Regions from separate parts of the Isoalcanivorax pacificus W11-5 genome, predicted to be linked through region 3. Evidence: predicted binding sites of a transcription regulator. Region 3 holds the regulator's gene; each other region holds the start of a gene.
The links. The regulator PhoB, encoded in region 3, activates phosphate uptake and scavenging genes when phosphate is short. The targets are predictions, from matches to a motif close to TGTCATANNNNTGTCANA.

Region 1 (7,819 bases), 740 kb from region 3:
TGCGGCGGCTGCCGGGCGGCATGTCGATGACGTGCTTGCGCACCTGGAAGTTGCCGTCAGCGTCCTCCAGATCGCTCCACACGCCGTGCAGGTGGATCGGATGGGTCATCATCGTGTCGTTGACCAGCACGATGCGCATGCGCTCGCCGTACTTGAGCACCAGCGGTTCGGCCGACGAGAACTTGATGCCGTCGAACGACCAGGCGAAGCGTTCCATGTGGCCGGTCAGGTGCAGCTCGATGGTGCGGCCGGGCTCGCGTCCGTCGGGGTCGGGGAAGGTGCTCTTGAGATCGGCATAGGTCAGCACGCGGCGGCCGTTGTCGCGCAGGCCGATGCCGGGGTCGTCGAGCTTCGCGGTCGGGGCCATGGTCTGCATGTCGACCAGCGGGTTGTTGCTCTCGCTGGCGGGGTGCTGCTGCATGCCGCCTGCGCCATGGTCCATGCCGGCCATGGCGCCGCCGGCCATCGCGGACATGTCGTGACCGCTGTGGTCCATGCCTTCCATGGAACTGTTTTCCATCGAGCCGCCTGACATCGACGACATGTCGTGACCACCACCGCCCATGCCGCCATGACCCATGTCGTCCATGGTCAGGATCGGTTTCGGATCGACTGCGGGCACCGGCGCGCGCAGGCCTTCGCGCACCGCGAGGGTGCCGCTGACGTAACCCGTGCGGCCCATATCCTGCGCGAAGATCGTGAAGGCATCCTGGCCGGTGGGCTCCACGATCACGTCGAATGTCTCGGAGGTTGCGATGCGGAACTCGTCGACCGACACCGGGCGCACGTACTGGCCATCGGCGGCGACAACGGTCATCTTCAGACCCGGGATGCGCACGTCGAAATAGGTCATGGCCGAGCCATTGATGAAGCGCAACCGCACCTTTTCACCGGACTGGAAAATCCCCGTCCAGTTGCCCAGCGCGGTGGTGCCGTTCAACAGGTAGGTGTAGGTGTTGCCGTTGACGTCCGACAGGTCGGTCGGGGTCATCCGCATCTCGCCCCACGCCTTGCGGTGCCGCAGAGTGGCCGCCAGACCTTGTTCCTTCACGTCATTGATCCAGTCGCCGACCGTGAGCTTGGCGAAGTTGTCGTAGTCCGATGCCTTTTTGAGCCGCGCGAACAGATCCGTGGGGTCCAGATCGGTCCAGTCCGACAGCAGTACGACGTAGTCGCGGTCGTAGGTGAAGGGCTCTGGCTCCAGCGGATCGATCACGATCGCGCCGTAAACGCCGGCCTGTTCCTGGAACCCGGAATGGCTGTGGTACCAGTAAGTACCGTTCTGGATCACGTCGAAACGATACGGATACGTTTCACCGCGATTGATGCCGTCGAAACTCAGGCCGGGCACGCCATCCATGTTGGCCGGCAACAGGATGCCGTGCCAGTGGATCGAGGTCTGGTGGCCGTGGATCGAGTCGGCCGGCAGTTTGTTGGATACCCGCAGATTGACCGTGTCGCCCTCGCGCCAGCGCAGCAGTGGTGCCGGCACCGATCCATTCACGGTAATGCCGGTACGGGTGGCGCCAGTGAAGTTCAGCGGTGTTTCGCCGATCGAGAGGTCGAATTCGGTGCCTGCCAGCACCGTCTTCTGCCCGTGCGATTTCAGCGCCCACACAGGTTTGGGCCACAGCCCGAGACCGAACAGCGCGCCGCCAGCGGCCAGCCCGTGGACAAAATGCCGCCGTGAGAGTGCGAATTTTTCCTCGGCGTCTGAGCCGAAAGGTCTGGATGACATGAATGATCTCCGGTGATCGGTATTGATTGATCTCGGTGGCAGAGCACGCATCACTGCGGCACATGCCATCGGGTATCTGCTGCACCTGAAGTCGCTATGGCGGAAGGATTCGATTCAGAGCATGCCGGATGTGGCAACCCGCAGAGGCTGCAATCCCCGGGGCCGTTCTGAACAGACATCACATAGCGCACCGCCATAAGAACCCAAGTCTGTGGAACTCAGGCATCCAACATAGGCGACGGTCACTGTCGCCGAGATGACTCGTCCATTACATTCCCGTCATCCAATAGTCATTTTCGGATGAGCTTGAGGCCATAGGCTCTTGGTGGGCCTGATCGCTGTCGGCGGAGTCGCGGCACAAACCGGTATCGTGGTGATGGTCCATTGTTGACCGCACCTATCGTGACGCGCTGGAACAGGTCGCCTGCGATCCGGCAGGACGTGGATGCGGCCATGATCGACGGCACCCTGAAATGCCTGCGCTCGATGCTGATGACGATGGTGACTACGACCTTCGAATTGATGCCGCTGCTGTGGAAGTCGAACGTCGGTGCCGACATGTCGGCACGCATCATGAAGCCTGTCGTGGGCAGGCTGTGGTTCTGCATGTCCCTGACCCCGCTGGGCACAGCCGGCGGCCTTTGCCATCTGGTGTCGCTTGCAGTTCAGCGACTCCGCGCCCCGAGCAGGCGACCGCAAAGCAGTGACTGATTGCTGTGTGGAACCCGCGTAGATGACACGTGAATGACATAAATGTAACGCGCGGGTCATTTGTCTGACAGCGCCTGCTCTCTAGCATCGGTATGAAGACGCATGGTGCATTTCGGGCCTCGAATCACAGCCGAGCATCATGAATCCCCCTGTACCGACAGTTAAAGAGTCACGGAGCCGAGCATGATGAATGTCACTATCAAATCCCGCATCTGGCTGGCGGGCCTGTTTCTGTCGTCCATGCTCGGTACTAATGTGGCAACCGCATCGGAGCTGAGCGCAGAAGTCTGGAAAGACCCCAGCTGTGGCTGCTGCACCGAATGGGTCCAGCATCTTGAAGAAGTGGGCATCCAGGTGCGTACTTCCAATACCGGCAACACCGGCATACGTGAACGGCTCGGCATTGCCAAGCAGTTTGGCTCGTGCCATACCGCCAGAATCGGCGGCTATGCCATCGAAGGCCATGTACCGGCTGCCGATATCAAGCGTCTCCTGAACGAAAAGCCCGAGGCGATCGGCTTGGCCGTGCCCGGAATGCCGATCGGGTCACCTGGCATGGACGGCCCGCTCTATGGCGACCGCAAAGACCCCTACGACGTTCTGCTGATCCATGTCGATGGCAGCACCAGCGTCTATCAAGCCTATCGCTGATCGATGCGATGAAACGGCCAATGTCCCGGTGACCTTCGGGATCAAGAGGAGAACGCAGTCATGAACACAGTGGATCTCGATGTGCAGGGTATGAGCTGCGGCTCATGTATCGCGAAAGTCACCGATGCGTTGAAAGAGCTGTCGGGAGTCGATGCCGTGGAAGTGCATTTGGCCACCGGTCGCGTTCGAGTTCGAGGCAACTTCGATCAAGGCAACGATCTGCTGCTGTCGACGTTGCAACGGGCCGGGTATCCCGCGCGTCTGGCACGCGGCGACACCCTGTCCGGCCAATCAACAGAAGGCGGCGGCCGAAGTTGCTGCAGCCGAAATTCTTAAAACATAGGAAGAGGTGTAATACACATGAACCGTACTACTCAATTTCGCTCTCTGATTGTTGGTGCCTGTCTTGCGACCGGGTTGCTGATCACATCGGTCGCTCAGGCCCATATCTCCCTCGTCAAATCCACACCGACGGCCGATGCTGTTGTCACGACACCGCAGCAGATCGATCTCGTCTTCAGTGAACAGCTTGTACTTCGCGCCTCGCGCTTGGAGCTGAGCGTCATAAAGGACGGTGGGGCCGCAGAGAAAGTCGAGCACATCGACGTTGAACTCATCAACGACGGCAAGACGCTGCGCGCTACGTTGCATAATCCCCTCGGAGTAGGCGTCTACCACGTGCAATGGCGCGCCGTCGGTGATGACAACCATCCGATGACTGGCGAATACAGCTTCACCATCAGATGAGAGGGCGCCAACATCATGTCCAGTCTTCCCGACTATACGCTTCGGTTCATGCAGTACCTGGACTTGATGCTGCTGTTCGGATTGCCGCTATTCGCGTGGTACGGTCCGGTCGCCTCAACGATCGGCGGCGATAAGCGCTCCCCCCAGCCCAGATGGGCCTTGACCCGGGGGCTCCTGGTCTGTGGAGTGCTCGGCTTGGCGCTAGTGGGCATTGAGATTGTGCGCAGCACGGCTGGCATCATGGGGGTCGCGGTTTCCGATCTGGTGCGGGACGACTTGGCCTGGTATCTGTTCGACACCGCCGCTGGGCGCGCCGGGCTGACGCGAGCATTCCTGCTGGTTCTGCTGCTTGCTGTACTCGGCTGGCAGTCGCAGCGCGCCGAGCGCCCATTCCCCATTCGGCGAGTGACCCTGCTGGCCGGTGTGGCGCTGGTCAGCCTGGCGTGGAACGGACACGCTGCCAGTGGCGAGGGTGTGAGTGGTACGGTGCGGCTGGTGGCTGGTATGGCGCACCTGCTCGCTGCCGGCGGCTGGATCGGGGCCATCTTCGCCTTGCTGATTCTGTTCGTTCGACACGGAAAGCCCGCCGCGGGTGAGGGCTTGCACATGCTGTGGCGGGCACTGCACACCTTTTCGCGCCCAGGCACCGTCTTCGTCGGTGTCCTGGTGGTGACCGGCATCCTTCACTACGGGGATCTGGTCGGCTGGTCCATCGCACCGCTGTTTCACAGCCGGCACGGCAACCTGATGCTGCTCAAGCTGGCGCTGTTCGCTGCGATGCTGGGCCTCGCCGCCCTGCATCGCTGGTGGTTGGTGCCCCGGCTCGAACGTGACATCCATACCGGCGCCCCCTCGCACTCTGCACAGCACCTGCGACTGAGTGTGACCATCGAGGCGACGATCGCGCTCCTGATTCTGGTAAGCGTAGCGGTACTCGGCACCCTCAGCCCTCATGGATGACAACACTTGGAGGCCAACAGGTGGACAACAACCAACCAGGGACTTCGTGCATGCCATGCACGAGTAATGAAGGGGCCTCATGGAGCTACGTCATTTACGATGCTTTATTGCAGTTGCGAAAGAACTCCATTTCGCCCGCGCCGCCGAACGCCTGAACATCGAACAGTCTCCTCTCTCCCGGACGATCAAGGAGCTTGAGTCGGAGTTGGGCACACAACTCTTCGAACGAACCTCTCGTGGAACACGTCTGACCTGGGCGGGGGAGGTATTGACGGAAGATGCCCGTCGCGTCTTCACCACCCTTGATCAAGCGCGGGCAAACGTTCAGGCCGCTGCCTCCGGCTATCGCGGCATGCTGAGAATTGCTCTATCCGATGGCATCGTGGCACAACGCTTGGCAACACTGCTGGCTCAATGTCGACTAGAGGAGCCTGAGGTGGAAATACGCCTGTTTGAAGTGCCGCTCTCTCACCAGGCAAAAGGATTGCGCAACGACTTGTATGACGCCGGTTTTTCCCGCTCGGACGAAGGCTGCGATGGGATGTATTCGCAAGCTGTCTGGCACGATCCCTTGATCGTGGCGCTGCCCGCACGCCATCCTTTGCTAGTGTGCAAACAACTGCCTTTGGAGAAAGTGCTCAAATACCCGTTGATCCTCTGCCATCCGGAAAACTGCGAAGGCCACTACAAACAGATCGAACGTCTGTTGAGAGCCGTTGAAACTCAGCCGGTCATCGCCGAGCACGCGTCGAGCCATGACGTGATGTTCGCCCTGATCGCAGCAGGCTACGGACTGGGCTTGGCATGCGAAGCACAGGTTCGTGCGTACCATAACCCCGACGTCGTTTCGCGCCCCATAGATGGTGGGCCTCTCATGCTGACCACCTATCTTCTGCGGCCGGATAACGAACCTTCGGTCCAGCTCGGCAGATTCATCCAACGCGCCACACTCGCAGGTGATGGCGCTCTGGCAAGGTAAGAGAATAGACAATCTTGTCAATCCGCAGTCAGGCCAGGTTTCTTTTTTGGTCTCGACTCAGACCCGAGAGGTATCGCCCCACTCACCAAGCTGTCGCCCAACAGGTCACCCGTCAGGCGCTATCGGGTCACGTCACTCCGCAAGATCACGCGATTTTAAGCGGCCATCCTACTGATGGCACCCTGCCAGTCCGCCACGTTCAACTGCGATGTCCGGAAAAGTCTCAACACCGGCCTATGTCCTCATCAAGATCGATTCTGACCATATGCGTCTTTACTCAGACGCAATAGGAAACAACACTCCCAAGCTCCGGGATTACGCCGGTCGAAACGGCTATCTCTGGTCCAGAATTTTGTACTTAACGGGGGCTTTATGCCGGTGCAACGCAGTATTCATAGAAATTCGTGGCAAGTGCTGTCTACATCAATTTCCCTATGCTCCATCCCTGGCGCCTTCCGCGCGCAGTTAATACTCGCTTGATACAGACGGCAACATGAATCGCAGTCAACACCGGCATCGGAGATGAATCGAATGTAAAGAATAGACGGATGGAAACGCAAATGCGCAAGGCCAGACACCATCACTACTCCAAGGTCTCTTACCGACCGATTGAAGCGGCCATTCGCTGGAGTGATCTAATGCGGTTCGAGTCGCGCATTCTCCACGTGATCGGAGACAAGCCAATACCTGACCGCCAGGATTTTCCGCGATGGCCAATGCTCTGCCTCAATACCGAACGCATCTTCGATGCTATCAGAAACGGAGATCTATCGTTTGGAAAGAATGGCATCACATCCAACGATCCCATGCTGTTCGATGATCCCGACCTAACCGTGCGCCACGTTGATCTCAAGCTGTGGATGTCGCACTTCTACCCAGACCAAAAACCCGCCTTCCTTTTCGATGTCGTCGAGCGGCAACTGCAGCCGGCCATCAGTGTCAGATCCCTGCAAACCCTGCTGGCCGATCGCGAAGCGCTCAGTGTACAACTGGCGGAACATGAGCAGTCCCTGGCCACGATGCAGGCCAAGTACGAATCGGTATGCGAAGAACTTGAACACAAGCGCGATCCATCTCGCGAGGTGGCGCCCAGGAGTGAAACGACCTATCTCAACATCGTTGGCGGGCTGCTGACCTTGCTGCTCGGCAAGTCACCGGGCGGGAGGCCGTACTCGTCGTTCGAGACGACGGATTCCGTCATCAGCGCATTGCTTGCCCACTACGAAGGCCGGCCCGGAATCAGCGAGCGCACTTTATGGGCAAAATTCTCTGCGGCAAGGCGGCATCTGGACGCCAGCGATCGCCGACGGTAGTTGTAGTCGAACCGCTCTCGGAGGGGCAGCTCGTCAAGAAACAAACGCGAAATGCTGTGGTATCACAGAGTCTGCGCCCGCGAGGTTCTACTCTTGGCCTCCTTTGGAGTCAACTGGCGAGTCCGACCGCCAGTGCGCGTCGGGCGCGCGCCGTTTGGCACATCCACTGCAGCAACCAACAGTTCGGCCTGCGGATTGGGATTCCGAAGGTCGGCGTCGTGGCAATCGCCATCTGACAACCCCTGCAAGATGCCGCACGCTTCCACCGGCCGAGCACCCGAGCACGTCTCGCGCAGTGCGAGCAAGTGCCGTTTCAACTGCAACAGCGCCTCCATGCGGACTTCCACCTGCTGGATATGAGCGTCCAGCAGCGCATTGACCTCGCCACAATCCCGAGTCGGGCTATCTCGCAGGCCCAATAGCGTCCGGATCTCGCTCAGCGACATGTCGAGAGAACGGCAGTGGCGGATGAAACGCAAACGCTCGACGTGCGCGGCGCCGTACAACCGGAAGTTGCCGTCGCTGCGCGCGGGCTCTGGCAACAACCCTTCCTTCTCGTAGTAGCGGATGGTCACGACCTCGCATCCTGTCCGCTTCGCAAGCTCTCCAATCTTGATTTCCATAGCTCATCTACCCATCTATCACTTGACTCTATAGTAACTATAGAGATTCTAATGGGCAACAACATAGATGACCCATGTGACGGAACTTATTCATGAG
Region 2 (7,819 bases), 750 kb from region 3:
TGTGAATGGATCAGCCATAGCGGGGCTGAGGTAGTGCTCATAAGTTTCTGCCGGGCTCGGCGCGTCGTTAGTCATTTACTTGCTCCTTGGTCCGTTAGCCGCCCAACCCGATCTGCGCAGACCACAACACAAATTCGTAGAGGGGAAAGCGTGCGAGATACCCTCGGTCTATCGTTTTCTCATACCTTGGCCCACGTGGTGCCGGGCAGCGGTCTGCGGCTCTAGCGCTAAGAGGAAGCTCACCATGCCAAAGCGGTGGTACAACGGCATAGCTCTATCGCCTGGCAATGGCTTGAAGACGAAGTCATGCCAACCGTTATCAACTCTGGCCGGCGCTGGCGTCCTTGCCAACTACCAATCTGGCGCTAGTGGGAATTCCTGATGTGCCTTAGCTAGTTTCAAGGTGTCGCTTTATTTAGGTTGATCTGCGAAGCCGGAGGGCATTGAACACCACTGACGCCGAACTCAAGCTCATAGCCAATGCGGCAAACATCGGCGAAAGAAGAAGGCCCGCAAACGGGTACAAGACGCCTGCTGCAAGCGGTACACCCAGCGCGTTGTAAACAAATGCGAAGCCGAGGTTCTGCTTCATATTGCGGACGGTCTTCTCCGACAGGAAGCGAGCCGTGGAAATACCGCGCAGGTCCCCCCTAACCAATGTGACTTGCGCGCTGTTCATGGCCACATCAGTTCCGGTCCCCATGGCAATGCCGACATTGGCCTTGGCAAGAGCCGGCGCATCATTGATGCCGTCGCCCGCCATCGCAACGATCCGTCCTTCGGATTGAAGCTTATTTACCAAATCGAGCTTGTCGCTAGGGGTCACTTCACCAAAAATCTCGTCGATGCCCAACCGTTCAGCAACAGCCCTCGCTGTAGAGACGCCATCTCCAGTGGCCATGATGATGCGGATCCCCGCTGCCTTCAGGGCGTCCACGGCCTCAGGGGTGGTTTCTTTGATGGGGTCAGAAACCGCCAACAAGCCAGCGAGTTTGCCGTCCACTGCCAGATACATAACGCTCGCACCCCTGGTTCGGAAACTTTCGGCAGTATCGCTCAGCTCGGCCACGTCGACGTTCTCCTGCTCCATGAGCGCGGTGTTACCCAGCGTGAGCGGTTTGCCATCCACCCGACCGCTCACGCCGATACCGCTGCCGGATTCAAATTCTTCCACCGGGCTTAGATTCAGCCCGCGCTCGCGAGCGGCAGTGACGATCGCGTCAGCAAGGGGATGTTCGCTACCTTGATCCAAGCTGGCCGCAATTTGCAGGACTTCATCAGCGGCAAAGTCGCCAGCGGGAACGGCTTGATCGAAGGCCGGGCGGCCTTCGGTCAAAGTGCCCGTCTTATCAACGATGAGCGTATCGACTTTCCGCAGATTCTCTATTGCTGCAGCATCGCGGAACAGCACGCCCTGGGTGGCACCGCGACCCGTTGCCACCATGACGGACATCGGCGTAGCGAGCCCCAGCGCACAAGGGCAGGCGATGATCAATACAGCCACTGCGTTAATCAGACCATAGACCCAACTTGGCTGCGGGCCGAAAACTCCCCAGACAAAGAATGTCGTGATTGCGATCACGACCACAGCCATCACAAAGTAGCCGGCCACGAGGTCAGCCATCCGCTGCATTGGCGCGCGAGAGCGCTGGGCTTGCGCAACAAGTTGGACAATTTGCGACAGCACCGTGGCTGAACCTACTTTTTCTGCTCGTATCACTAGCGCGCCGGATGTATTCATGGTCGCGCCAATGACTTTGTCACCTGGGCGCTTGCTGACGGGAATAGGCTCCCCTGTAAGCATGGATTCATCGAGTGAACTGTTGCCTTCTTCGACGACCCCATCAACGGGTACTTTTTCTCCGGGTCGCACTCGAAGGCGATCACCTTCGTGAACATGCGTCAGCGGTACATCCTCTTCAGTTCCGTCTGCATTGATACGACGGGCAGTTTTGGGTGCTAAACCGAGTAATGACCTGATAGCAGCGGAGGTCTGGGATCGGGCGCGGAGTTCGAGAACCTGGCCAAAAAGAGTGAGTGAGATGATGACCACCGCAGCTTCAAAGTAAACGCCAACGCGCCCCATCGACTGGAAGGTTTCGGGGAAAATGCCCGGGGCCACTGTTGCGACCGTGCTGTACATGAATGCCGCCCCCGTACCCAAACCAATGAGCGTCCACATGTTGGGACTGCGGTTGATAACAGATTGCCAGCCGCGCACAAAAAATGGCTGCCCTGCCCATAGCACTACCGGTAATGACAGTACGAGCTCTATCCACGCCTGCATGCCCATGTTGAACCAGCCAAGCTGGGGACCGAACATCGCCAGCACGGTGACCACGATGGTGAAAGGCAGCGTCCACCAAAATCGTCGGGAAAAATCTTTTAGTTCTGGATTATCGTCATCTAGGCTGGGCATGAGCGGCTCGAGCGCCATGCCACACTTGGGACAGCTTCCTGGATGGTCCTGTTGAATTTCAGGATGCATAGGGCAAGTGTAGATTGTACCAGGCTCTACTTGTCCGGCAGATTCTTCTTTATTTCGTGGTGCAGTGAATTTCTCAGGCTCGCTTTCGAACGTGTGCATACACTTTGCACTGCAAAAATAAAAAGACTTTTCTTCATGTGCAACGTGATAGGGAGACTCTTCTGTTACATTCATCCCGCACACAGGATCAGTAAGCTGCGACCCGAAGTCCTGTTTTTTTACGGCCTGATTATGGGACCGTTCATTGTTCTCCGCCATGACTATAAGACCTCTTCAGGAATAAGCGATACTTCGCGACTTAATGTGCGAGCACGAACCCATCCGCGCGTCGCGATGAATACAATATTTTTCGGGTTACCCATCGTTTAGCCTAGCTTTGGTCGCAAACAAAGGGTTACAAAAAGTATGCGGTAGCGTGACGACAAAGCGCGTAAGGCTGTCATCCGACTCCGCATGGATTCTACCCTTGTGCGCCTCGACGATAGTCTTGACAATCACCAGGCCCAACCCCGCGCCTTCACCTTTGCTCTGACGTGAAGGATCAACGCGGTAGAAGCGATCAAAGATTCGAGATAATGCTTGTCGCGGAATCTTTGGTCCGGGGTTTTCGACACTGATCGTGGTAGCTCCCACATCTTGATGCAGTCGAACAGTAATGCTTGCGCCGCGCGGCGTGTAACGGATCGCATTGGAAAGGAGATTGCTGAGTGCGCGGCGAAGCATTTCTCGATCGGCCTGTATCGGTGCTGCGCGCCCCTTGAGCTGCAACGAGACACCCCGATCTTCCACCCATGCCTCGAAATACTCGAACAATCCCTGGGTCGCTTCGGTGAGGTCCACGGTCTCCAGATAGAGATCGTCCGGGGCGTTCTCGGTCTGTGCCAGAAACAGCATGTCGTTGATCATCCGATTCAGGCGCCCGAATTCCTCTAGGTTCGAGTAAAGAATTTCCCGGTACTCATCAGCGGAACGGGGCTGACCCACCGCCACTTCCGTCTGAGTGGTCAGGTTGGTGACTGGCGTGCGCAGTTCATGGGCGATGTCGGCGGAGACATTGGCGAGTTGGGCGTATCCCTCCTCGATGCGCCCGAGCATAGCGTTGAACGAGGCGATGGTCTCTTCCAGTTCGATCGGTACTTCCTTCGGGTCCAATCGCATGTACAACTTGGAAGAGGTGATCGCTCGAATCTTTTCGTTGGCCCTGCGAATCGGTTTGTGCCCCCAGCGAACCGCACTCCAGGCCACCAGAATCACGATGCACATGACGACGCAGACCGTCCACCACTGGATGCGTTTAAAACTGCTGATGAATGTGAGATGGACACCGATATCCATCGCAACGGCTATCGTGTACTTTTCACTCAGGGTGTTATCGCCGCCGATCTGTAAAACAGCGCCGCGATAGTGCGTCCCGCTTTCTTCCCATATTGACATTTCCTGCTCACTTGCGAGATTGACAGGATGCTCATTCGCGGCAAAGCGCGCCAGATCGGGACCACCTCTGGGAGCATAGAGTGCTTCTCCAGCAGCATTGGCTACATAGTAGTAGACGCCATGATGCCCACGGACTGCACGCTGCAAGGCCTGCGCATCGCTATTGTCATGCACCTCACCTAGCGCTCGGATCACCGAACTGGCTATCACCCTCAGCTCTTCTTCATCCATCTCGGCGAAGTGCTGATCCAATGATTTGACACTGATCCAGTTAAATATCAGAAATACCAGCAGCATCGCCAGGCCGACCAACCAGGTTATCCGCAGCGCGAGTGAGGCTGGACGGCGAGCGATAGCAGGCTTATTCGTCATCCGGAACATCCAGCGTATAGCCCATGCCCCTGACGGTATGAATGAGCTTGGGCTCGAAGTCATCATCGATCTTTGCCCGCAGCCGACGAATCGCAACATCGATCACATTGGTGTCGCTGTCGAAGTTCATGTCCCAGACCTGGGACGCGATCAGCGAGCGCGGCAACACTTCACCCTGGCGACGCGCTAACAACTCAAGCAGCGCGAACTCCTTGTTGGTCAGATTAATACGCCGTCCGCCGCGGATCGCGCGCCGCCGAGCCAGGTCCAGTTCTAGATCCACGATCTGCATGCGGTCGTGGTGGATAGGCATGCCGCCGCGACGCAGCAAAGTGCGCACACGGGCAAGCAGCTCGGCAAAAACGAACGGCTTAATCAGGTAATCATCGGCACCCAGCTCCAGCCCCTGCACGCGATCATCCACATTGCCACGTGCGGTCAAAAACAACACCGGAACCTGGTTGCCCGCCGCTCTGATTGATTGCAGAATGCGCCAGCCGTCTATATCAGGAAGCATGACATCAAGCATGATCAGGTCGTAGGCTTCGGTCATGGCCATGTGGTGACCATCGAGCCCGTTGCGCGCCAAGTCAACTACAAACCCTGCTTCCGTAAGGCCCTGACGAACATAGTCCGCCGTCTTGTTCTCGTCTTCGACAACCAGCAGTTTCATCGTTGTGTTACTCATGCGATGCCCGGGCCTTCCAGGGGAATCGGGTCAGGTGGCTTCAACCAGCAGCTTATCTAGCTGGACCTGCCAGAATGATGACACGGAGATTACAAAAATGTAATCGAAATATCATCAGAATGACAGCGACAGCTCCTCAGGATGACCATTACTGAAGCTGGAGAAAGGGATTCGATATGGAGCACACTTCACACACGACTGACGATGGTCACGGGAAGAGAACACATCGACCCTACCTGATGTTCTGGATCAACATGGGCCTCGCCCTGATTGTCATGTATATCGTCATGTTTACGATGATCGATGGCATCCACGACTTCCGGAACAATCTCAACATGTTCTATATGGCGGTGACGATGTGGGCGCCTATGGGAATTTTCATGCTCGCAACGATGCCGCACATGTTTTCCAAGGGAGGTCTTAACGTCGCGCTCTATGTACTTTTTGCCGTTTTAACGGTTGGATCGTTTACCGCGACGCGTGCGCAAATTCTCATCAACGATCGCCAGTTCATCGATTCGATGATTCCGCATCACTCCGGCGCGATCCTGATGTGCCGCGAAGCCGATCTCAATGATGCTGAGCTTGTTGACCTTTGCACTGAAATCATTAGAGCGCAGCGATCCGAAATCGATCAGATGGAGCAAATTAGAACGCGCTTAGATGGCGGAGCGTTACACTCGCCGCAGTAGGATTCAGCCAAGTTAGTCTGCAGATCCCCGCATTCATTGACAGACATTCTTGGAGCTCGTACTTCCGATGACAGACCATCGTGCGGCAATCAAGCACCCGGAGAAACCTAGGTAGTAGGGTCGCTCTCGCTGATGCGGGTTAAAGATACAGCCGTCGAAAAGCTTCGTGAACGTACCACTTTTCTGATTACATCCATCCCATGCGCAGCGGCATCCATATGGCCATTGCAATCATGATGAGATTCTCCGTAAGGGAGACGAAGCCTAGTGGCACATTGCTGTTGCCGCCAACGCAGGCGCATTTGAGCTTGCGCCTGTCGATGTAGACCGCCTTGAATACCGAGACGGCGCCTACTGTACCGATGAACAGAGCCAGGGGCGATGCGACCCACATCAGGACTCCGGCCAGCATCAGAACTCCCGCCAGCGTCTCGCCGAAGGCATAGAAATGCGCATAGGGTACATAGCGGCGCGCGAGAAGATCGTAGTTGAGGAACATGGTCGAGAAACTTTCGACGTCCTGGAGTTTCTGCACACCGAGGAAGCACATGGCGACGGCAATTGACGCTTCGACGGCATGGATGCTGAACAAGGTTCCGGCGACGGACCAGCTCACTGCAAACCCCATCAAGAGCGCAACGCTGAATAGCGCAATAATCGGCTGATAGGTCGTCTCGTCCTTGCCGCGCAGTCTTTTGCCGAAGTGCTTGCGTGTATCGTCATAGCCGCCGATCCGCTCGCCTCCGATGAAAACTTGCGGTGTGGTCTTGACCTCATGCTCCTGCATGAAGCGATCGGCTTCCTCTCGCGTCGACAATGGATGGTCTTCGACCGAGAAGCCTCGTCGCTCCAGGAACGACTTCGTCTTCAAACCATACGGACATAAGTGATCGCTCGTTGCCAGGCGATAGAGCGATGCCCTCGTACCACCGCTTCGGCCCGGGACAGTCTGCTTTGTCATGGTAAACCTCCTCTTAGAACCAGAGCCGCCGGCCGATGTGTTCGGCCCACAGCCCATGGTACCCAGGTCGGGTTGTAGACGACCATCAGCGGTAGCCCGCCTTCAGCCGGAACATTGGCGGCCGCCGGAGCCGTCCTCGACATGATGGGTGCTGACGACCAACATAATCGAGGCCTTACGTTTCAGGAGCGACATAGCGGTGGGCTCTCCTAGAACCAGATGCGCACGCCCGCGACAACGCGCGTGTCCTCGATGTCGCGGGACTGTTCGCGCCGGTAGTCGGCGGTGCCACCGTATGCGCGCTCCCACACCACGCCGATGTAGGGCGCGAACTGACGATGGAACTCGTAGCGTAGACGGAAGCCAGCCTCTAGCGTGCTCAGGCCGCTACCGATGCCGCGCTTCCGATCGTCTTGTCCCCATACTTCGGCCTCGACCAGCCACGTCCCGATTAGGCGGTTGGTGAACAGCGTCTCGTACTCGGCCTCAAGCCCGAGACCGGTCTGGCCCGATTCGCCGAGGTAGGCGGTCGCCTCAACTTCGAACATGTACGGCGCCAAGCCCATCACACCGACGGCAGCAAAGGTTTGCGACGGCCCTTCCCCAAAGTCGTGGCGAACACCGGCGACGAGGTCCCACCACCGTGCGATCGCGCGGCCATAAAGCACTTCGACGTCGGCCGACTCGATACTGCCGTCGATCGACTCGCCCTCGCTGCGCACCCATACGCGGTCAAGGTCGGTGCCGACCCAGCCGCGGCCTTCCCATCCGATCGCGTTGCCCTCGTCCGCGTCCCAGGTTTCGAGCCGGTTGAGCAGCGCGAACCAGTTTATGCCGTCGTCGTGCACAGTGTGTCCGGCGACGTCGGGGAATGCCGCCGCGCGATCGGAATCGGTCACCGCCGGGATCGGTTCGCGCGGTGCGGCGTTCGCCGGCAGGTCTTGTCCTTGCATGCCGGCATGTTCTTCCGCCGTCATGCTTTTCATGTCGTGGCCCATGGCGGAGTGATCCATTTCCTCGGTTGGCTCGTCGGGCGGCATGTCATGACCCATTGCCGAGTGGTCCATCGCCTCCGTGGGCGGCATCTCGTGACCCATTGCGGCATGGTCGACCGACGTGGCTTGGGCCGGGGCCGGCCCGAGTGCGAGTTTTGGCTTGGAATTTGGCGCCGGCATGACATGGCC
Region 3 (7,819 bases):
TGATTGCCCGGCTGGCGGCGGTGTTCGCCATGCAGATCCAGGCGGTGGTGGTCGCCTGGCAGGTCTACGACATCACCCGCGACCCGTTGTCGCTGGCCTGGGTGGGGCTGGCGCAATTCATTCCCATGCTGTGCCTGCTGTTGCCCGCCGGCGACCTGGTGGATCGCTACAGCCGCAAGCGCATTCTGTTGCTGAGCTGGAGCGGGCAGGCGCTGTGCAGCGGCATGCTGCTATACCTGTCCCTCGGCGAGCATGAGGTCGGTTACTACTACCTGGTGCTGGCGTTGTTCGGCTGTGCCCGCGCCTTTACCGGCCCGACCCTGCAAAGCCTGCTGCCGCAGATTGTGCCGCGTGAGCAACTGGCGCGGGCCATTGCTGTGAACAGCATGATCATGAAAGTCGCAGTGATCGGCGGGCCGCTGATGGGCGGCGTGCTGTACGCTTTTGGCGGCAGCCTCGCGTATGCGGTGTGCCTCGGCTGCTTTGTCATCGGCATCCTGATGCTGCTCCCTGTGCCGGTTCTGTACGCGGCAAAAATTCTGCCCGTTACCAATACGGCCTGGCAGCGTTTCACCGCCGGCATCCGCTATATCCGTTCACGGCCGATCATTCTCGGCGCCATCTCGCTGGACCTGTTTGCCGTGCTGCTCGGTGGCGTGGTGGCCCTGCTGCCGATCTATGCCAGCGATGTGCTGCACGTCGGGCCGGAAGGGCTGGGTGCGTTGCGCAGTGCGGTGGCGGTGGGTGCGCTGCTGATGGGGATTTATCTCAGCACCCGTGCGCTCACTCGCCATGTCGGGCGGGTGATGTTCGTGGCGGTCGCGGTGTTTGGTGTCGCCAATCTGGTGTTCGCCTTCTCGACGCTGTTCTGGGTGTCGTTCGCGGCCATGTTGGTGGCAGGCGCGGCGGACATGATCAGTGTGTATGTGCGCACCACGTTGATCCAGCTCGCGACGCCGGATGAAATGCGCGGCCGGGTGAATGCGGTGAACATGCTGTTCATCGGTTCGTCCAACGAGCTGGGCGAGTTCCGCGCCGGCACGGCGGCAGCCTGGCTGGGCACAGTGCCGGCGGCCGTGATGGGCGGCGCCGCCACGCTGGCGGTGGTGGTCGGCTGGGCCTGGGGGTTCAAGCCGTTGCGGCAGGTGGACCGGTTCAGTGATGTGGAGAGCGTGTCGCGTTCAGCCTGAGTCGGCTTGCTGTTGCAGCGTCTGCTGATGGGTGCGTTCGCGCATTTTATTGTCCAGGTACTCTTCCAGCGGCAATTCCCTGAGCTGGTCCGGGTAGTTCAGCGTCAGCGCATGCCAGCGCGCCAGACGTGTTTCCAGCGCGCTGTCTGCCGGGGCTTCGAGATAGGCCTGCAAGGCCAGATAAAAGCGCATGGTGTTGCGTTCCATCATGCCGCGCAGGCCGCGAATCGGCTTGCCGTCTTCGCTGGAAAAGCCGATGCGGTGCCGGCCTGCGGTGGCGAAATACAGGCGCTGCGCCGTGCGCGTGAGCAAGCCGTAGCTGACCGAATAACTCAGCCGCAGCAGGCTGCGCTGTGCATCCAGCGGCACGGCTTCAATGCGGATTTCATAATCACGCGTGCCGAACGGCCCGTCGGCACCCAGCATGCTGACGGCAAGCCGCGTGTCCGTGCGGGCTTCTTCGCGAAAAAGGTAGTCATTGCGGAACGACTTCTCCGGCGGCTGGTAATGCATGCGCCCGCTGTAGAGCGTGACCCGCCCGCCGCTGTCATCCTCGCGGTACACGCATGCCTTGATATTGAAATGCAGAAAGGTGATTTCACACCAAGGGTCGATGCCGGTCAGCGCGGTGCTCAATACGGCAAACGGATAATCGACAATCGCATCGACACTGCCCCGTGCGGTGTCGCCCTGTTCTTCCGACCGGATCAGCAGGCGTGACGCCAGCCCTTCACGGCGTATGGTCTCGGCCAGGGTCGCGGCGGAGATCGTCGAAGCATGCAGCGACGTAGCCCACAGGCTGGTCGTCAGCAGGCAGAGGATAAGCAGCAGTCCCGGCCGTGGCCGGGTGGGCGCCAGGGAATGCATGGGTGATAGCCTAGCCTCTTGGCCAGAGGGTGGGTAGGGGCGTTGCCGGCCTCTTGATGGCGTGGGAGGCGGCGGGCGAGGCCGAGTTCCTCGAAGCAACAGGCTTCTATGAACAACGCGTTCAGGGATTGGGCGCTGCGCTGATTGATGAGCTGGAGGTAACGCTACTGCGAGCAGCTGACGCTATGGCCCATTGAGGCATCACCCGATATCCGGCGCGTAGTGATGCAACGCTCCCCTTTCTCCATTCTTTATCGCGCTATCGACCAGCAGATACTCGTGCTGGCGGTGGCACATCATCGCCGCCGGTCTCAATACTGGCTGACACGAACTTAACCCGCTTCCTCCACACTCTGCGCCGGCGCCAGCCGGTGCGGCGGGAAATGACAGGTAAAGGTGCTGCCCTTGCCCGGCTGGCTCTGGATTTCCAGCCGCGCGTTGTGGCGGATCAGTACGTGCTTGACGATCGCCAGGCCCAGGCCGGTGCCGCCGGTCTGGGTGACGCGGCTGGAGTCCGGGCGGTAGAAGCGTTCGGTCAGGCGCGGGATATGGCGCGGGTCGATGCCGACGCCGTTGTCATGCACGCTCAGGTGGCCGCCCCGGTCATCTTCCCACCAGCGGATTTCGATGCGACCGTTTTGCGGGGTGTACTTCACCGCGTTGGTGATCAGGTTGCCGAACGCACTTTGCAGCTCTGCCGGGTCGCCGAACACAGTGGCGCTCGGGTCCACTTCCAGGTGCAACTCGTGGTTTTTTTCCGGGTCGGTGGCCTGGCCATCCTGGCGCAGGCGGCGCAGCATCGGCGCAATCTGCACGCGCTGGTTGTGCTTGTCGGCCTCGGTGCCTTCCAGGCGCGCGAGCAGCAGCAGATCGTTGATCAGGGCCTCCATGCGCTGGCTCTGCTGGTTCATCTGCAGCAGTGCGCGGTGCACGCGTTTCTGCTCTGGCGGCATGGTATCGATCAGGGTTTCCAGGTAGCCCTTGAGCACGGTCAGCGGTGTTTTCAGCTCGTGGCTGACGTTGGCGACGAAGTCCTTGCGCATCTGTTCCAGGTTGTGCAGCCGTGTCACATCGCGCACCAGCACCAGCCATTCGCCGGCACCGAAGCGGGTGATGGTGTATTCCAGCTGCACGTTGTCATCCAGCGGCGATGGCAGATCGATGGGCTGTTCGAAATTGCCGGCCTGCAGATAGGTGACAAAGCGCGGGTCGCGGACCAGGTTGGTGAACGTCTGGCGGCGGTCCTGCGGGGCGCGGAAACCGAGCAGGCGTTCGGCGGCCAGGTTCCAGTATTCCAGCCGGCCGCGTTTGTCGACCACGACCACCGCGTCGCGCAATGCGGTAACGGAGCTTTCCGCGCGGCTGATCAATTGCTGCAGGTCATCGCGTGCTGCGTATTCCTTGCGCAGCATGCGGTAGATGGCGTCGAACAGTTCGCCCCAGGCGCCGGTGCCCTCCGGGGGTTCCCAGTCGTCGGGGTAACGCATGATCCAGCGATGGAAACGCACCAGCTGGCCGAAGGAATAACCGATGTAGGCAATCGGCAACAGCGCCGCCGGCCACAGGGTGCCAAGATACCAGGACAGCGCAAAGCCGATCACCAGCAGCAGGGCGATACGGCGCAGTTCGGTGTTCGCAGTAAAATTCAAGCCGGTTTCTCCACCATCGGCACGCGCTACGTTGTCCGGTGACCCAGGCAGGTCATCCGGTCAGCGCAGTGTACCCTGCCGCCACGGCGTGCGTCAGGCGACGCGCGGGGTCTTGATGGAGAAGCGGTACCCGGTGCCGCGCACGGTCTGGATGAACCGGTCGAAATCATACGGCGACAGGGCCTTGCGCAGGCGGCGGATGTGGACGTCGATGGTGCGGTCTTCCACGTACACGTTGGCACCCCACACCTGGTCCAGCAGCTGCGTGCGGGAGTAGGCGCGTTCCTGGTGGCTCATGAAGAATTCCAGCAGGCGGTATTCGGTCGGGCCCATGTCCACCGGGTCGCCGTTGGCGGTGATGCGGTGGCTGACCGGGTCCAGGCACAGGCCTTCCACTTCGATGGCTTTCTCGGCGCCACCGGCAGACGTGCGGCGCAGCACGGCCTTGATGCGCGAGATCAGTTCGCGGGTGGAAAACGGCTTGGTGATGTAGTCATCCGCGCCGACGTCCAGGCCCTGGATCTTGTTGTCCTCTTCGCTCTTGGCGGTGAGCATGATGATCGGAATTTCCGAGGTGCCCTCGTCGCGCTTGAGGCGGCGGGCCAGTTCGATGCCGCTCACCGAGGGCAGCATCCAGTCGAGCAGCACCAGCTCCGGGCGTGCATCGACAATGATCTCGTGAGCCTGCTGGGCGTTTTCCGCTTCCAGCACTTCAAAGTCGGCCAGCTCCAGCGCCACCGCGACCATCTCGCGGATCGCCGGCTCGTCGTCAACAATCAGGATCTTGTGTTTGCTCATGGCGGTCAGTTTTTTCGCTAATGGTTTAGGGTGCCCATTAGATGGCCGTTTAGTGACAAGAATATGACACCGCCACCGCTGTCAACAGCAGGCCGACGGCCCCGCCAGCGTGAAACCCCGCAAATGGCGTGGTTTGGGAGATATGAGCGGCCGCAGTGTAAAAATTTTTACATTTCTGTCGGCCGGTCACGGTGATTCAGCGCAGCAGGTATTGCAGCCACAGGCCCGCGAAGATAGCCAGGCCCACCCACTGGTTATTGAGGAAGGCGCGGAAGCAGGCCGCCGGTTCGCGGTCACGGATCAGCCACTGCTGGTAGACGAACAGCACAGCGGCGACGGCCAGCCCCAGGTGCCAGGGCCAGCCGAAATCCAGGCCGCGGCCGAGCAGCCACAGTGGCCACAGTGTCAGGGCCTGCAGCACACCGATGATCAGCCGGTCGGCGTCACCGAACAGAATGGCGGTGCTCTTGATGCCGATCTTGAGGTCGTCCTCGCGGTCGCACATGGCGTACTGGGTGTCGTAGGCCACGGTCCACACCACCTTGGCGGTGAAGATCAGCCAGGCCGCCGCCGGCAGGCTGCCCGTCTCGGCCGCAAACGCCATCGGGATGGCCCAGCCAAAGGCGGCGCCGAGAAACAGTTGCGGCAGGAAGGTGAAGCGCTTCATGAAGGGGTACAGGATCGCCAGCCCGGCGCCGCCAAAAGAAAGATAGAAGGTGAAGCGGTTCAGCGGGATCAACAGCAACAGCGCCAGCACCAGCAGGCCGGCGAACAGCAGCAGCGCCTGTTTCGCGCTCAGGGCGCCGGTGGCCAGTGGCCGCTCGCGGGTGCGGGCCACGCTGCCGTCGAAATCACGGTCGGCAAAGTCGTTGATCACACAGCCGGCGGCGCGCATCACCCAGACGCCGGCAATAAACACCAGGATCACGGTCAGGCTCGGCGTGCCGTCGCCGGCCACCCAGACCGCCCAGAGCGTGGGCCAGAGCAGCAGCAAGGCGCCGATCGGGCGATCCAGGCGCATCAGCTGAATCCAGGGCCAGAGAGCGGGGTAGCGGGTCTGTATCGCAGCAAGCATCAGCGGTCTGCCTTGTCCGTGAAAGGCGTCATCATAGCGCCGATGGACACGGGCTTCAGCGCCGGTGATGGGAGGGCATGCCACCGGCGACGTCTGGCCGTGCCCACAGCGCCGGCAGGAAGAATTCCGCCACCAGACAGGGCTGGCCACGTTTCTCGAACAGCGACTCGCGCCCCCAGACCGGACCGTGTAGGCCGGGCACCGGCAGGCGGGCGCCATCGAGGCAGGTGACCCAGACGGCGCGCCGCGTGGCCTGCGGCGGCTTGAACAGCTCCAGGCCCAGTGAGCGGCGGGCCATATGACCGAGCACCCGGTTGGCGCCGCGCAGCGAGCGCAGTGGCAGCATGCTGCGCGCAAAGACCACCGGTTCGCCATCGAGCGTCAGCAACACTTCACGCAGTAGCGCATGCTGGCGCGGGCGCTGGCCGGCCAGGCGCAGTTCGGTGGCGGTGGGCCGGGTAATCAGTTGGCGCAGCGGCTGCACGGCGAAGCGGCCATGCTGGCGCAGGCGGCGGGTCAGGGAGCCGCTGTCGGCGATCCAGTCACCGATCACCGGGGGCAGGGGCTGGCGTCCAAGGGGTTGCCAGTGGCACTGTGCAGGCAGGATGGGACTGGGGTAAAACGGCTGCTTCACGGAAGAGGCTCCGGCCGGCTGGAGGATGCCGCGCGCACTATGCGCCAGGGTCCCGGTCTTGGCAAGAAACCGGCGGCGCATCAGGGTGGGTCATATGTTGCCAGAGGCGAATGGCATTGTGGCCCCGATGTCATTGATTTTTCATATGGGCGCCGCTAGTTTAGGCGCCTTCGCGGGTCACCCGGCTGCCTTCGCCGGCCGGTGACTTAGCCCCGGATAAGCGTGAGGAAAGATCATGAGAAAGTGGGAATGCGTAGTGTGCGGCTTCATTTATGACGAAGCCGAGGGCCTGCCGGACGAAGGCATTGCGCCGGGCACCGCCTGGGACGACGTACCGGATGATTGGGTTTGCCCGGATTGCGGCGTTTCCAAAGATGATTTCGAAATGGTGGAAATCTGATCCATCCCACCTGCGGGGCGCGACGCGCCCCGGACCGCCTGCCCTGATCAATGCCGCCGGACACCGAGAAGCCTATGGACCCCATTATCGTCATCGGAACCGGCCTGGCCGGTTTCAATCTGGTCAAAGAGCTGCGCAAGCTCGACCAGGATACCCCCGTGATCATGCTGACCGCCGATGACGGTCGTAACTATTCCAAGCCGATGCTCTCCACCGGTTTCACCAAAGAAAAGGGCGCGGACGAACTGGCCATGGGGGGTCCGGAACAGACCGCATCGACCTTCAATGCCACGCTGCGTACCGGCGTTACCGTTACGGCGATCGATCGTGACGCAAAACAAGTGGTGCTCGGCGACGAACGGCTGACCTACAGCAAGCTGGTGCTGGCCTGCGGCGCCGACGTGTTCCGCCCGCCGATGGAAGGCGACGGCATGGACGCGGTCTATACCGTCAACGACCTGATGGACTACGCCCGCTTCCGCGAGGCGGCCGCCGGCAAGAAAACCGTGCTGGTGGTGGGCGGCGGCCTGATCGGCTGTGAGTTCGCCAACGACCTCACCAACGGCGGTTATAAGGTGCATGTGGTGGAGCCGGTAGGCCGCTGCCTGCCGACCTTCCTGCCGGAGCCGGCATCGGTGGCGGTGTCGTCCGCGCTGGGCAAACTCGGTGTGGTGTTTCACTTCGGCCCGTTTGCGCAGCGCGTGGACCGGCACGGCGACGGTGTGCGGGTGACGCTGTCCGATCACAGCACCGTGGACGTGGATATCGTGCTGTCTGCCGTGGGCCTGCGCCCGCGCATTGGCCTGGCCAAAGACGCCGGCCTGGACACCGGCCGCGGTGTCAAAGTGGACCGTTTCCTGCGCAGCAGTGACCCGGATATTTATGCCCTGGGCGATTGCGCGGAAGTGAACGGCCATGTGCTGCTGTATGTGCTGCCGCTGATGAGCGCGGCGCGCGCGCTGGCGAAAACCCTCGCTGGCGAGGACACTGCGGTGAGCTACGGCGTCATGCCGGTGACCATCAAGACGCCGGCCTGCCCGGTGGTGTGCGTGCCGCCGCCACAGGATGTGGCCGGCGACTGGGAGTTTGAGGTCGATGGCCACCACGTCAAGGCACTGTTCCGCGACACCGACGGGCAGTTGCGTGGCTACGCCCTGACCGGCGACGCCTGCGGCGAAAAAATGAAACTCAACAAGGAGCTGCCCG
Region 4 (7,819 bases), 1.0 Mb from region 3:
CTGCATCAGTGCTTGCTGAACACCCGCACCGCCGGTGTCGCCGGTGGCCACTGCCCAGACCACCGCCAGCACAGCCTGACGGCTCAACAGGGCCGCCGGATCGCGATAATGAACATGGCCGATCTCGTGGGCCAGCACCATTGCCAGCGCGTTCTCGGATGACACGTTCTGCAACAGGCCCCGCGTGATGAAGACATGCCCGCCCAGCGTGGCGAAGGCATTCGGCAGGTCCGCATCCATGTAATGCGCCCGGATGCGGATATCCTCGCTGACACCACCCGCCTGAGCCAGCGCGGCAGCCAGCGTGTCGAGGGCCTGGCTACGCGGGTCCGGAGGCGACTCGTCGGTGAGATGCTCCGTGACCGCCACTTCCCATGCAAAGGGAATGTGTGGCGCCAGTTGGCGGGCCAGCAACAACAGCACCAAGGTAATCCCAACGACCGCCAGCGCCACGGCACCCAGCAGCCAGGCAAATTCCAGCAGGGCGCTGCTGGGCGGGTTGTTGATGTGCTCCGGCGGACGCGGATTACCCTCGGGCAGCCTCATCGTCGTGGAAACAGCGCGGTACCATAGGCCAGCACTTCAACGGAGCCCAGGCCATTGCGGTCGTTGCCGGCCACACGGCTGGTTTCCATCTTGATATTCAGGATGGCCTCGGCCCCCAGTGCAGCGGCTTCTTCCTGCATGCGCAGAATGGCCTCGCGGCGGGCGCGGTCGATCAGGCTTTCATAAGACGCGATGCGGCCACCGACAAGCCCCCGCAGCCCGGCCGCGATGGTCTTGAAGTAATCCACCGAGACCACCACATTGCCGCTGACAAGCGTGCTGTTGTGATGGATGTATTGTTCCGGCACGTAACGGCCCGGCAGCAACAGCAGTGCGCGGTACTCATCCTCACGCTGCTGAATGGACGCATAATGGCGCCGCTCGTTGAGCCTGCCAAACACGTACCCCAGTGTCAGCAGGGTAAGAAAGACGGCCAGTTCAATCATGGCGCGAGATTCTCGACCACGACGGCGGTGCCGTACACCAGAATCTCGGAGGCGCCGGGCGCGATGGTGGAGGTGCCAAAACGCACGTTGAGTACGGCATTGGCACCCGCTGCTCTGGCCTGCTCTTTCATACGTTCCAGAGCAGCATCGCGGGATTCGTTCAGCAATTCGGTGTACCCCTTGAGCTCACCACCGAAGATGTTTTTCAACCCGGCCATCATGTCGCGGCCAACATGCTTGGCCCGCACGGTACTGCCCTGCACCAGCCCCAGATGCCGGACAATACGCAGGCCCGGTACGATTTCCATATTACTGATCAGCATTGCATCCCCCAGTGAACAGTCTGTTTGTTGTAGGCCGCCCTGTCAGGGCTTGTTCTCCATCAAGGCCGCCAGCGCCTCGCGGTACGCCCCCGGCAGGGGTTGCGGACGCTGGCTGCCGTGGTCGAAATATACCTGTACGGCACGGCCGCGCGCCACACACTGGCCCTGCTGCCAGGCTTCCTGGCAGACGGTAAAGGAGCTGTTGCCCAGCCGCTCCACGCCGGTACGGATTTCCACCTCATGGCCGTAATAGATCTGGGCCACGAAATCAATCTCGATACGCGCCAGGATAAGATTCATCCGGGATGGGTCCAGGTCCGGCGAGAAGATACGGAAAATGGCCTCGCGGCCGGTTTCAAACCAGCCCGCCACCACGGTGTTGTTGATGTGGCCGAAGGCATCGGTTTCATAAAAGCGGGGAAAAATCTCGTGCGTGATCATGCAGCATCCTGATATGTGTAACAGCAACGGTCCATTATAGCCGCCGCGCACGCTCACCGGTGACTGCCGGGTCCGGCACCGCATGCAGGGTGCCTGCACTTATAACCGGCTGGAATGAGCAAAGACATATTCACCACTTCACAAGCCCGCAGCGACGGAGTAGCGTCGGAACACCAGGGCAGGCCGGCTGATGCCTGCGCGCTGCCGTTGAACCGTTCTGACCAAGGAGAAGCACCATGTCACTGCGTATCGGCGATACTGCGCCGGATTTCACTCAGGATTCATCCATTGGCAAGATCCATTTCCATGAATGGGCAGGTGATAGCTGGGTCGTGTTCTATTCGCACCCGGCCGACTTTACCCCCGTGTGCACCACGGAACTGGGTCGCACTGCAAAGCTGAAGGATGAGTTCGACAAGCGCGGCGTCAAGGTCCTGGCCCTGAGCGTGGACCCGGCGGATTCGCACCGTACCTGGATTGAGGACATCAACGAAACCCAGCAGTGCGAGGTGGACTTCCCGATCATCGCGGATGCCGACAAGAGCGTGGCCACGCAGTATGACATGCTGCACCCGAATGCCTCGGAAACCGTGACGGTCCGTTCGGTATTCTTTATAGACCCGAACAAGAAGGTACGCGCCACCATCACCTACCCGCCCAGCACCGGCCGCAGCTTCGCGGAAATCCTGCGCGTGATCGATTCACTGCAACTGGCGGACTCGCACAAGGTGGCCACGCCGGTGGACTGGCAGGATGGCGACGATGTGGTGATCCTGCCGAGCATCAAGGATGAGGAGGAGATCAAGCGCCGGTTCCCGAAGGGGTACAAGGCGATCAAGCCGTACCTGCGCATTACCCCGCAGCCGAACAAGTAAACGCTGCAAGGTGTTGCCCCGCGTGCGCCGTTTCGGCGGCACGCGCGGGTTCCCGAGATGCCCTTCCCCACCCTGCTTGCCGATCCCGCCACCTGGTCCATTCTCGGTCACCTCACGGCTGCCTGGCTGGCCGGCAGCCTGATCGGCCTGGAACGCAGCTACCATGGCCGCCCGGCCGGGTTTCGCACGCATGCGCTGGTCTGTCTGGCGTCGGCCCTGCTGATGCTGGCGAGCACCTGGCAGTGGCGCTGGCTGGGCAATGACATACCGCTGGAAGCCGTGCGTACCGACCCGACCCGCATGGCGCAGGGCATCATGACCGGTATCGGTTTTCTTGGTGCCGGCGTGATCTTCAAGGAAGGCCCGACGGTGCGCGGGTTGACCACCGCCGCCTCCATCTGGGTGACCGCCGGTATCGGCATTTTGCTGGGCGTCGGGTTCTTTCTACCGGCCACCCTTGCCACACTGATGACGCTGGGCACCCTGTCGGCCTTTCGCTGGATCGAGTCGCATATGCCGTCGCACGCCTATGCCCACCACCGTCTGACGTTTCAGCCCGGCCATGGCATGACAGAACAGGCCCTGCGCGAATTTCTGGGCGAGCATGGCTTTCACCTTTCCATGCTGAGTTATCGCTACGGCGAGGATTCACCGGGGCTGGAGTATCGCATGGTGATCAGGACACGTGCTGCGTCGAATATCCGGCGGCTGGCGGATGCCCTGGCAAAGATGGAGTCGGTGAAAACGTTCAGAATTGATCCAACGGGGGATTGAGGGGGAACTGCGCGCTACTGGCCAGAGGCCAGAACAGGCGAAGCCCACTGTTCAGCTCGCGGCTCGTAGATGGTTAAAAAAAAAGGGCGGTCATCCGACCGCCCGATCATCATCATCCGGACCAAGAATGTGACGAATCAAAACCTCACTCGAATACCTGGTTCACCTGGAAGACTGCGGTGGAACCACTTACTTCGTTGCCGATGACCAGCAGCGCTTCACCGTTCGGCGATTGCGATGCCGGTACGAATGTCAGGCCTTCCGGACCCAGATCGCCCATGATCGACAGCGCGCTTTCCGGATCGGCGGTCCAGTTTTCGCGGCTGTTGAAGTAATCCACAAAGGCCGGTGCCTGCGGGTCGGTAATGTCATAGACAAACACGCCGCCCATGCGCTCCAGGCCAATGAAGGCGAAAGTCTTGTCGCCGATCTTGCCCAGAGCGACACCTTCCGGTTCAGGGCCTTTGGCGTCGGAACGGCTGTCAAAGGCGTCGCCTTCATCATGGCCGGAGTTGAAGTAGTCTTTGCAGGGAATGCTGCGCTGCGAGCCAACCATGCATTCATCGCTGGCCAGGTACTGTTCGAAGGCATCACCGGAATCCCACACCAGTTGGCCGTCAGCATCCCAGATGGCAAATGAACGGCCGCCGTAGGCATAAAGTGCGTCGTACATGATGCGGTCACCGGCGGCATCCTCTTCGCCGGCGCTGTTGAACATCACCGGCGTGCCATCCGTGTTCTGGCGGTAGCCCATGACCCAGCTGATGTTCAGGCGGCCGAGGACGTCGTCTTCGCGGCAGTCGCCGGCGTCACCGGCGGTCGCGCCGCAGTAGCCAAACACGCCGGGGTTGAGCAGGCCGCCCGCCGCCAGGCTGATCAGTTGTGGCGGCATGTCATCGCCACAGCGACGTGCAAAGCCGTTGCTGTGCACCAGATGCTTCACGCGCAGTTCTTCGACAAAACCCTGGCCCGGATCGGCGTCAGAGCAATCATCGCTGCTGCCCCAGTAGGCGTCATTGTCCTCACCCCAGGCACGGGCATCACCTTCGTTGGCGGACACAATATAGGTCGCACCGTCCACCTCGTAAGCGGCAATGGCGTCCGGCAGGTACATGCCCTTGACGCCGGCGAAGGTGGCGATATTGATCAGGCCATCTTCGTCGGTGGCATCAATGCCGTTGCCTTCGGCACCGATGTCCTTGTAACCCAGCGGCAGGATGTCGGTCACGGTGGCGGTGGCGATATCAATCCGCGCGAACGCGTTGTTTTCTTGCAGGATTACCCAGGCAGTGCTGCCGTCGGCTGACACGGCAATGTACTCCGGTTCGAAATCCTGCGCGGCGCTGGCGTTCGGACCATAGATGCGCACACCGCTGGCACGCAGGGTCGCTTCCTGGCCGTTGAAGGCGGTGAAGTCCGCAGTCTCTGCTGTCAGGCTGGCCGGATCGGTCACGTCGATGATGCTGATCGAACCTTCCGGGTCCGTCTGGTAGTCATCAGACGGTTCCCCTTCGTTGGCCACCAGCACATACCGGCCGTCCGGGGTGAAGGTCAGCATGTCCGGCAGTGCACCCACCTCCACATGGTTGATGCGGGTCAGGTCATCCAGGCTGTACAGCGCGACATATCCGTTATCCGTCTTGACGGCCGCTTCCACCGCCAGCGCCATCAGGTTGCCGTGCAGTGCCACACTGTTGACGGTCGCACCCGGTACCAGGTCCGTGACCGACAGCTCTTCCAGAAACACCGGCTCGCCGGGCTGGCTCACATCCAGCACATCCACCGCGCCTTTCTGGGCGTTGACCACGAACACGCGCTGCCCGGCTGCGTCATAGGTGGTGATCTCCGCCGCGCTTTCGTCAAACTGGTCAGTGCTGTAACGGCCCAGCAGGCTCAACGACAGCGACGCGGGTGTCTGTTCACCCGGAGGTGGATTACGGTCGGAGCTGCTGCCACCACAGCCGGCCAGCGTGGTGACCAGAACGGCCGAAACGGAAAGGGCAAGCCAGTGCTTCATGCGTTTTCCCCAAAGTCAGAGCGTATGAATTTGAAGTGGCAATAACTAACGCAGGGGGATGACCGTTCGATTGATAAAAAATGGCTATTTAATGACAGCCAGATTGCTGGCCCATTGGCATGAAATGGAATATCAGCCAAAAATATCACCCTCTACCGCACGTCGCTTCGTCCCGGATTGTTGTTTTTTTGTTCGCCCGGAATCCCTAAACTGCCGCCCGCTTACACCGGAGCAGACCGTGCCGCAACAGGGCTTTTACGCCACGCACGTCTCAATTTCCGGCTGTAATGCCTTTTTTCCTTTTTGGAGATCCGGGGGTTCTGATGAAAGCGATCTGGCAGGGCCACGTGCTCGCAGCAAGTAACCACGTGATTTTCATGGGCGGCCAGCACTTCTTTCCGCCCGAGAGCGTACGCCGCAATTTCCTGGTGCCGAGCGAACGCCGCACCCGGGACGACTGGCGCGGCGAAATCTGCTACTTCCACCTGCAGTCCGAAGACCGCCAGATCACCGACGCGGCCTGGTACTACCCCGCCCCCGTCGATGATGTGGCGGCCATCTCCGGCTATATCGCCTTTGGCGAGGGCGTTGTCATCGGCCACTGACCGGCGGCAGACCGGCAGGCTTGACCCTACCCCCTCGGATGGATGTATTATTTTGTACTACATCAATTCGAGAGGCAGGTGTGACGAGCCCTGAGAAGAGCCCTGAGATGAGTCCTGACAGACCAGAACGCCGGGGGCGCGGCCGCCGGCCCGCCAGCGAGACCGAGCGCAAGGACCGGGTCATCCAGACCCGTGTCCCGCGCGATCTTGAGACCACCCTGCGCGATGCGGCAGAGCGGGAGCGCGTCAGCGTCTCGCATCTGATCCGGCATGTCCTGGAAGACACCTTCAACCTGGTCGACAACATCGTCGCCGATTCCGCCAGCCTGGTCGGCAATGTGACCCGTGACGCCCGGCGCCTGGCCGCCAGTGCCCGCGGACAGGTACCCGCCGACAAGCCCCTGGTGCCGGCTGCCGAGGGTGGTGATACCGCCCGCGAATTGCTGGCCTCGGTGGACGCCTGGCAGGACGTGATCGTCAACCGGCCCGGCCACTGCATCCAGTGCGGCGCCGACCTGCCGCGCGGGCAACATGCCTTTCGCGGCCTCAGCGACCAGCCCGGCACTCCCGCCGTGTGGCTGTGCGGGCACTGCCTGAACAATCTCTGACTGATACCGCCGTCCCCTCGTGACGGCTTTATTTTGACCAGTTTTGTACTACAAAAAATGACAAAGGAGCCTGACATGCCGCAAGACACTGCCACCGCCGCGCCGCGTGACAGCCATTCGCCGACCCGCTGGCAGGCGCTGAATGCCTTCAGTGACGGCCAGGACAACGGCCTGCGCGCCTGGCTCAACGTGCTCGACGCCAGTATCGCCGCCCTGGAACGCACCGCCTGGCAGGGCCGCAAGCTGGCCGGCCAGGCCATCCAGGCCTGGCGCCTGGTGGAAAGCGGCGCCAGCGATCTGGCCACTGAGTACCAGTTGCTGTCTGCGGAGGCGAAGCGCTGGCCGGCGCGCCTGAAGCGCCTGTCGAAAACCGGCTGGATGCTGACGCGCCTCACCGCCAGCTATCGCCTGTGGGGCACCCGTTCAGCCTTCCTGCCCGCGCACCGGCAGGCCGGGGCACTGGCCACGTTGCATCGCCGTAACGCACGTCGTTTTGCCGAGACGTCGCTGGAACAGGGCGGCGCCTTCCTGAAAATAGGCCAGTTGCTCTCGACCCGCCCGGACCTGTTGCCTGCCCCCTGGGTGGAAGAACTGACCGCCCTGCAGGACAACGCACGCCCTGAGTCCCCGGCACAGATGCGCGCCGTGCTGGAAGAAGAATTCGGCCTGCCGGTCGAGGTGCTGTTCCGCGAGTTCGACGACGAACCGCTGGCCGCCGCCAGTATCGGCCAGGTGCACCGCGCGGTGCTGGAGGACGGCCGCGAGGTGGCGGTAAAAATCCAGCGGCCCGGCCTGCCGGACATCATTGAACTGGACATGACGCTGATGCGGCTGTTCATCGACAGCATCAGCCACCTGCTGCCGCCCACCGATCTGCCCACCATCCTGGACGAAATCGAGCGCTCGGTACGCAGCGAACTGGATTACCGCGCTGAAGCGCGCGCGATGCGCAAGGTCGGCGTGACACTGAAAGACGTCACCGGTGTGCGTGTCCCCGATACTGTCGACGCGCTGTGCAGCAAACGTGTGCTCACCACCACTTTCGTGCACGGCGAAAAATTCACCCACGTGCTGGACCGCCATCGCGCAGCCGGTAACAACGCCGCCATCGCCGACATTCTCAGCCGGCTGCTGGATGCCTGGCTGCACCAGATTCTGGTCGGCGGCTGTTTCCACGCTGACCC

Region 1: a site for PhoB is predicted at 2,016-2,033, ahead of S7S_RS14290 (copper resistance system multicopper oxidase). Genes of this name have one in related genera too.
Region 2: a site for PhoB is predicted at 5,059-5,076, ahead of S7S_RS14270 (heavy metal response regulator transcription factor). Genes of this name have one in related genera too.
Region 4: a site for PhoB is predicted at 5,502-5,519, ahead of S7S_RS12995 (choice-of-anchor I family protein). Genes of this name have one in related genera too.

Annotation. Positions count from the first base shown of each region.
Region 1 covers NZ_CP004387.1:3,209,347-3,217,165, forward strand. The annotation lists gene S7S_RS14290 (copper resistance system multicopper oxidase) at 1-1,738, opposite strand, end outside; gene S7S_RS14295 (hypothetical protein) at 2,192-2,449, shown strand; gene S7S_RS14300 (DUF411 domain-containing protein) at 2,633-3,100, shown strand; gene S7S_RS19365 (heavy-metal-associated domain-containing protein) at 3,161-3,436, shown strand; gene copC (copper homeostasis periplasmic binding protein CopC) at 3,461-3,847, shown strand; gene copD (copper homeostasis membrane protein CopD) at 3,863-4,807, shown strand; gene S7S_RS14315 (LysR family transcriptional regulator) at 4,887-5,786, shown strand; gene S7S_RS14320 (hypothetical protein) at 6,335-7,099, shown strand; gene cadR (Cd(II)/Pb(II)-responsive transcriptional regulator) at 7,162-7,722, opposite strand; gene S7S_RS14330 (heavy metal translocating P-type ATPase) at 7,815-7,819, shown strand, end outside.
Region 2 covers NZ_CP004387.1:3,201,203-3,209,021, forward strand. The annotation lists gene S7S_RS14255 (class I SAM-dependent methyltransferase) at 1-75, opposite strand, end outside; gene S7S_RS14260 (heavy metal translocating P-type ATPase) at 416-2,746, opposite strand; gene S7S_RS14265 (Cu(+)/Ag(+) sensor histidine kinase) at 2,843-4,294, opposite strand; gene S7S_RS14270 (heavy metal response regulator transcription factor) at 4,284-4,967, opposite strand; gene S7S_RS14275 (DUF305 domain-containing protein) at 5,222-5,674, shown strand; gene S7S_RS14280 (glutaredoxin family protein) at 5,862-6,635, opposite strand; gene S7S_RS14285 (copper resistance protein B) at 6,845-7,819, opposite strand, start outside.
Region 3 covers NZ_CP004387.1:3,953,095-3,960,913, reverse strand. The annotation lists gene S7S_RS17825 (MFS transporter) at 1-1,190, shown strand, start outside; gene S7S_RS17820 (hypothetical protein) at 1,182-2,057, opposite strand; gene phoR (phosphate regulon sensor histidine kinase PhoR) at 2,390-3,706, opposite strand; gene phoB (phosphate regulon transcriptional regulator PhoB) at 3,800-4,504, opposite strand; gene ubiA (4-hydroxybenzoate octaprenyltransferase) at 4,701-5,579, opposite strand; gene S7S_RS17800 (chorismate--pyruvate lyase family protein) at 5,635-6,213, opposite strand; gene rd (rubredoxin) at 6,449-6,613, shown strand; gene S7S_RS17790 (NAD(P)/FAD-dependent oxidoreductase) at 6,688-7,819, shown strand, end outside.
Region 4 covers NZ_CP004387.1:2,932,404-2,940,222, forward strand. The annotation lists gene S7S_RS18915 (M48 family metallopeptidase) at 1-546, opposite strand, end outside; gene S7S_RS12970 (YbjQ family protein) at 543-992, opposite strand; gene S7S_RS12975 (YbjQ family protein) at 989-1,315, opposite strand; gene S7S_RS12980 (acyl-CoA thioesterase) at 1,358-1,756, opposite strand; gene S7S_RS12985 (peroxiredoxin) at 1,993-2,631, shown strand; gene S7S_RS12990 (MgtC/SapB family protein) at 2,689-3,405, shown strand; gene S7S_RS12995 (choice-of-anchor I family protein) at 3,551-5,422, opposite strand; gene S7S_RS13000 (DUF427 domain-containing protein) at 5,746-6,027, shown strand; gene S7S_RS13005 (hypothetical protein) at 6,135-6,635, shown strand; gene S7S_RS13010 (ABC1 kinase family protein) at 6,711-7,819, shown strand, end outside.